DNA from 2 places in the Blautia hydrogenotrophica DSM 10507 genome. Region 2 is predicted to be linked to the other one. Evidence: riboswitches for the same ligand, from Rfam matches in the RefSeq annotation. Region 2 holds a riboswitch; the other holds the start of a gene.
The links. Region 2 has a riboswitch for thiamine pyrophosphate ahead of thiC (phosphomethylpyrimidine synthase ThiC). Riboswitches for the same ligand answer to the same signal wherever they lie in the genome.
Positions count from the first base shown of each region.

Region 1: it holds a riboswitch for thiamine pyrophosphate, as region 2 does, so the genes downstream of both, thiW (energy coupling factor transporter S component ThiW) here and thiC (phosphomethylpyrimidine synthase ThiC) in region 2, are expected to answer to the same signal.

Region 1 covers NZ_CP136423.1:1,522,044-1,525,464, reverse strand. The annotation lists gene cbiD (cobalt-precorrin-5B (C(1))-methyltransferase CbiD) at 1-43, opposite strand, end outside; TPP riboswitch at 863-969, shown strand; gene thiW (energy coupling factor transporter S component ThiW) at 1,400-1,918, shown strand; gene thiM (hydroxyethylthiazole kinase) at 1,911-2,735, shown strand; partial or broken gene thiE (thiamine phosphate synthase) at 2,722-3,282, shown strand; gene thiD (bifunctional hydroxymethylpyrimidine kinase/phosphomethylpyrimidine kinase) at 3,388-3,421, shown strand, end outside.
Region 2 covers NZ_CP136423.1:1,171,300-1,174,720, forward strand. The annotation lists gene purD (phosphoribosylamine--glycine ligase) at 1-1,029, shown strand, start outside; TPP riboswitch at 1,175-1,284, shown strand; gene thiC (phosphomethylpyrimidine synthase ThiC) at 1,427-2,728, shown strand; gene BLHYD_RS05600 (SseB family protein) at 2,941-3,421, shown strand, end outside.

The DNA.
Region 1 (3,421 bases), 350 kb from region 2:
AGTAATCTTCCAGCCCTGTCTTCCAGGTCTTTTCCTCGTCCATAGACCATCGCTCCTTCCCGTCCAGATTGTAATATAAAAATTTTCATGCATCCTTCCCGGAGCGTTTCTGTTATAGGAAAATTCTTTCCAGTGACAATGCAAAGTGAGCAAGCCTATTTCCGTTTCCTTCTTCCCTCAGTCTTAAAGGAAGCTGCTCGCTTTGCGCTCCGCCGCAGACCGCCTTGCGGTGATATTCCTCATTGCGGCGTGTGCATCCTTCGCGGAGCGTTTCTATGTATAGGAAAATTTTTTCCAGTGACAATGCAAAGTGAGCAAGCCTGATTCCGTTTCCTTCTTCCCTCAGTCTTAAAGGAAGCTGCTCGCTTTGCGCTCCGCCGCAGACCGCCTTGCGGTGATATTCCTCATTGCGGCGTGTGCATCCTTCGCGGAGCGTTTCTATGTATAGGAAAATTTTTTCCTATACATAGAAAAAGGGCAATGCAAAACAGAGCTCCTGTCTCCTCCGCTTTGTTTTACATAGCCCTTACTCTCAAAATCACTGCGGCATCCGCACTCACAGCCGCAGAAATTCTGCTCAGATATTCTTACTGAATCCATTGCCTATTATATAGATTTCCCTCTGAAAAGTCAACCGAATGCCCATGTTTTAAAGGAAAAAGCATGCAGCAAATTACAGTTCAGATCTTCCACATCCCAAGACATACTCTCGCCAAACTGCTGCTTACAATGGTTTGTGTGCATCGCGAAGTATGTTACTGCTCACGAATTGTAAGTGAGTGAACGGTACCAATCGTTCCCCGCCCGACTATATATTTTTCAGAATACTTGCAAAAATCAAAATACAAGTGTATAATGTGGTTAATAAAAACAGGGGAGCTTGTACTTACAGGCTGAGAGGAAGTTTTGAACTTCGACCCTTTACCTGATGCGGATAATGCCGCCGTAGGAAGTCATGAACGAGAGATTTTTTACAGGAGGCATTCGACAATGCCTCCTGTTTTTCTGATATAGGAAAATTCTTTCCTATATCAGAAACGCTCCGCTAAAGATGCATACTCGCACAAGAGGTAATCACCGTAGGTGGCTGTGCTCGGCGTGTAAAGTAAAATGCACCCTCAAGATTGAGGGGATGGGGAGCTGACGTGGGTTTGCCCACTTTATACAGTTCAAGGAAAGGAGGTATTTTCACGGTCAATCCGTGACAGATTGAGGGGGAGCGCCCTGAATCTTGTATGACAGCGATGGGAAGCCGTGTTCCGGCGTGAGAGGAAGCCAGCAAGCTTCGACCGACCTTCCAAGGTTTTTCCATTTTCTCGGGAAAACCGTACTGAATTTTTGTGCAGGGAAGTGTCGGAAATATCGGCTGTTTTCTCTGTACCGCAAAGGAGCATCTTAAATGAAAACAAAAAATACTACAAGAAAGTTAATGTTGTCTGCCATGTTTGCATGTCTAGCCTACGTGTTAAACACCTTTGTCTACTTTCCAGCAATGGCACCTTTCCAGCATTTCGTGGATGTGTTGGCGGCCGTGTTTGTAGGCCCTTGGTATGGCTGCGCCAGCGCGTTTTTATGCGGAGCTTTACGTATGATGTCTGGACGTACCATTCAGGCAATCACCGGAGCAATCTTTGGCCCCATCATCGGCGGTCTACTCTATCGGAAAACCAAAAAGATTTACCTCGCCTATGTGGGAGAAATCATCGGCACTGGTATCTGCGGCGCACTGGCGTCCTACCCACTGATGAAATGGTTCTATGGCCTAGATCTTCAAAATTGGTACTACTACATCCCTTTTTATACCCCCGCCGCTGTGGTCGGCGGAGCGATGGGCGTCGCCGTCCTGCTTCTTTTAAGACGCAGCGGTGTCTTTCGCAGAATGCTCAGTGAATTGAATGGAGGCAACGATCATGTATGACTTTATCACCCCTCTGCACTGTGTGAGACAGAACCAACCTCTGATACAGTGCATCACAAATTTTGTAACTGTCAACGACTGTGCCAATATCATCCTTGCTACAGGCGGTTCCCCGTCTATGTCCCAGGACATCCGTGAGGTGGAAGAATCCGTATCAGGGGCTGACGCCCTGGTCTGTAACCTAGGAGCCATCGACTTTACCGCTTCCATGGTTGCAGCTGGAAAAAAAGCCAATCAATTGAAAAAGCCCGTCATCCTCGACCCAGTGGCCGCGGGCACAACCCAGCTTCGCCGGGAAGCATCCCGTACCCTGCTAGAACAGGTGCACTTTTCTGTCATCCGAGGAAATGCCTCTGAGATTCGCTTTCTATCCGGCCAGCAGTCCAGCGGAAGCGGCGTAGACGTAAGCCCAAAGGACGCTGCCACCATAGACAATCTTCCCGATGTCCTGGAAATGACTAGGTCCCTGGCACGAAAGGCAGGCAGCGTCATCGTCCTCTCCGGAGCGCTGGATGTTATCTCCGACGGGACGCGCAGTGTCGTCCTGCATAATGGCTGCCCGACCATGGCCCGCATCACCGGAAGCGGCTGTATGCTGACCGCCTTGATCGGTGCGTTCTGCGCGGCGACACCTGAAGATCTCTTCTGCGCGGCAGTTTCCGCGACGGCGGCAATGGGAGTCTGTGGAGAATTGGCAGAAAAAAGAAGACTCACGAACCAGACAGGAAATGCCACGTTCCGCACCGATCTCATTGACGCAATGTTCAACTTAACTGAAATACAGCTCAGGGAGGGAATTCACTATGAACTTTTCTAAAGAAGAAATCCGGCATTCCATGCTGCTCTACGCGATCACGGACCGCACATGGTTAAAAGAAGGGGAGACGCTGACATCCATCTGCGAGGACGTATTGAAGCATGGAGCGACTTTTTTGCAGATCAGAGAGAAAGATTTAGAACCGTCGGCTTTTCAAAAAGAAGCATTAGAACTAAAAGCTCTGTGCGCCAAATACCAAGTCCCCTTCGTGGTCAATGACAGTGTAGAGATCGCGCTGGCCATCGACGCAGACGGCGTCCATGTAGGGCAAGGTGATATCCAGGGTAAAAATCTGCGCGCTCTCATTGGAAAAGATAAAATCCTGGGAATCTCTGCGGCTACGGTAGCAGAAGCCGTCGCTGCCCAGGCCGCTGGAGCCGATTATATCGGTGTCGGCGCCGTATTTGGAACCAGCACAAAGAAAAACGCCCGCAATCTGTCCGTGGAAAAGCTAAGGGAAATCTGTGCTGCTGTCACGATTCCAGTGGTGGCCATCGGCGGCATCCATGCCTTGAATCTGCGAAAACTTTCCGGCAGTCAGGTAGACGGCGTTGCTGTGATCTCTGCGATATTCTCCTCGGACAACCCGGGAAAAGCGACCTCAGACCTACTAAGCTTAGCCAGACAGCTAGTACAACCTACCCCTCGCCTGATGAGGACGGCGCTTTCCATCGCCGGCAGTGACT
Region 2 (3,421 bases):
TTTGAGGAAAAAGGTCTGCGTGTGTTTGGGCCGAGAAAGAATGCTGCAATTTTGGAAGGCTCAAAGGCATTCTCAAAGGATTTGATGAAAAAGTATCAGATTCCCACGGCTGCTTATGAGAATTTTGAGGACCCCCAAAAGGCGTTGGAGTACTTGGAGAAGGCGAAATTCCCCATTGTTCTGAAAGCGGATGGACTGGCTCTGGGAAAAGGAGTTCTGATCTGCAATAGCTTGGAAGAGGCAAAAGACGGCGTAAAAGAGATCATGTTGGACAAGAAGTTCGGCACTGCCGGCAACACCTTGGTCGTTGAAGAGTTTATGACTGGTCGGGAAGTCTCAGTATTATCTTATGTGGATGGAACTACGATTAAGACGATGACATCGGCGCAGGACCATAAACGTGCCAAGGATGGCGATCAGGGATTGAATACTGGCGGAATGGGAACGTTTTCACCCAGCCCGTTTTATACGAAGGAGATTGACGAGTACTGCCAGAAGCATATTTATCAGCCTACTGTGGATGCGATGAGAGCAGAGGGAAGACCGTTTACGGGAATTATCTTTTTTGGTCTGATGTTGACAGAGCAAGGCCCAAAAGTATTAGAATACAACGCCCGTTTTGGAGATCCTGAGGCTCAGGTAGTGCTGCCGAGAATGAAAAATGATATCGTAGAAGTCATGGAGGCCTGTATCGACGGCAAGCTGGATGAGATTGAGTTGCAGTTTGAGGACAATGCAGCAGTCTGCGTCGTATTGGCATCGGAGGGCTATCCGGTGAAATATGAGAAGGGGATTCCGATTACTGGCTTTGAAAATTTCCAGGGCAAAGATGGATATTACTGCTTCCACGCGGGAACAAAGCTGGAAGATGGACAGATTGTGACAAATGGAGGTCGTGTTCTGGGAATCACTGCGAAAGGAGCCAATCTGAAGGAGGCCAGAAAAAACGCTTATGAGGCCACGGAATGGATATCTTTTGCAAATAAATATATGCGACACGATATCGGAAAAGCGATTGATGAGGCATAAAGTTTAGAGCAAGGCTGGATAGTGTTTCCACGGAAATGCGCGTTGCGCGATGAAGTGGAAATACTATTCAGCCTTTCCCATAACAGAAACGCTCCGTCTCTTTTACTTGACTTTTTAGGGCGATTCGTTTATTATGATAATAATAAAACAAACACAGGGGTGCTGATGAGAATCGGCTGAGAAAAAGCGAGAAGTTTTTAACCCTAGAACCTGTATCTGGATAATGCCAGCGTAGGGAGTCATGAAAGGATTTTGTTATCATACCCTCTTGGATTATTCCAGGAGGATTTTTTTATAGGAGGTGTCTCTGGAATCTCCTATATGATCTTTCCTCTGGGATGTCCTGTACGACGAAAGGCACTCAAAGTTACAGGAACCATGACAAGGAGGAAGAGGTATGTATACGACACAGATGGATGCAGCAAAACGGGGAATTATCACAGAGGAAATGAAGGCAGTCGCGGCAGAAGAACAGATTAGTACGGAGGCGCTGCGGGACTTGGTGGCGAAAGGACAGGTGGTGATTCCAGCCAACAAGAATCACAAATGTCTGAAACCCCATGGGATTGGCAGAGCTTTAAAGACAAAGATCAATGTGAATCTGGGAACTTCCAAAGATTGTCTAGATCTAGATTTGGAGATGTCCAAAGTGATGGAAGCGGTGAAAATGGGAGCCGAGGCAATTATGGATTTGAGTTCTTTCGGGGATACACAGGTGTTTCGCCGCAAACTGACAGCAGAGTGCCCTGCAGTCCTAGGAACGGTGCCAATCTATGACGCTGTGGTCTATTACAATAAGGCATTGAAAGCGATTACTTCCCGCCAGTGGATTGACATTGTCAAAATGCACGCAGAGGACGGTGTGGATTTTATGACGATACACTGCGGAATCAATAAAGCTACTGCGGAGCGTTTTAAAAAGGCAAAACGTCACACAAATATTGTATCCAGAGGCGGTTCTATCATTTTTGCTTGGATGGAGCTGACCGGAAATGAAAATCCATTTTATGAATATTACGATGAGATCTTGGACATCTGCCAGCAGTACGATGTCACTTTGAGCCTGGGAGATGCATGTCGTCCAGGAAGCATTGCAGACGCAGGGGACATTCCACAGATCGAAGAGCTGGTGACTTTGGGAGAACTGACGATGAGGGCCTGGGAGAAAAATGTGCAGATCATGATTGAAGGCCCAGGACATATGCCTTTGAATCAGATTCGGGCTAACATGGAGATTGAGCAGACCATCTGTAAGGGAGCTCCTTTTTACGTGTTGGGACCTCTGGTGACGGATGTAGCGCCAGGCTATGACCATATCACCGCAGCGATCGGCGGAGCGATTGCGGCTACTTACGGTGCTTCATTTTTGTGCTATGTAACTCCAGCAGAGCATTTGAGACTTCCAAATCTGGAAGATGTGAAAGAAGGAATCATTGCCTCCAAAATCGCCGCCCATGCTGCGGATGTGGCAAAAGGTCTTCCAGGGGCCAGTGACTGGGACTACGAGATGAGTGAGGCCAGGAGAAATCTGGATTGGGACAGACAGTTCGAATTGGCGATTGATGAGGAAAAAGCCAGACGTTATCGTGCGGAATCCACTCCTGAGAGAGAGGATACCTGTACCATGTGTGGAAAGATGTGCGCGGTGAGAAATATTAATAAAATACTTCGCGGGGAAAATGTGGATATTATGGACTAGACAATAAAAGTATATTGTGGGAGTTGTCGATATTGAAAGGAAAGGATTGCTTCAGGCAGTCCTTTTCTGTATTATAAGGAGGCTTTTGGAAAGAAGTATATTAAGGAGTATCAGTCAGGTGCTTTGTCAGATGGTTTATTGACAAGAACAGAAGAAAGACGGTACAATGTACAAATCGAGGCTTACCTTCCAATACTGGGAGGTGTTATAGAATGATAGGAGCAGTTAGAAAGGATAAAAAAATGACGAGAGAAAGTATCATTAAAAATTTACAGACTGCAGATTGCTTTTACGTACCCTTCTCTGTGAGTACAAGAATGCCTTATGTGATGTGTGATCCGATAGATTTTGACGATCAGATACTTGTCTTTGAGAGAGAGGAAGATCTAAAAGCGTATGTCAAAGCGCAGGTGGAGCAAAAAAATCTGATGCAGGCCACGAGGGTGGAGAAGTCCATGTACAATAGATTTTATGGGAATCTCTATGGAATCGGTGTCAACGCGATCCTGTACAAAAAAGGAGATGAGGAACGAAAAATTGAGCTGAAAGATGTGGCAGTCCAGGCAGATTTTTCAAAGATTCCTGAGGAGAAGAAGCCGCTTTTGAATCCTACTTTGCAGTTGTCAGGAATATATTTTATGCAGGCGTGGCGTAGAAATCTACCGCCAGAGGAGAAAGGGGATATCCGATCTT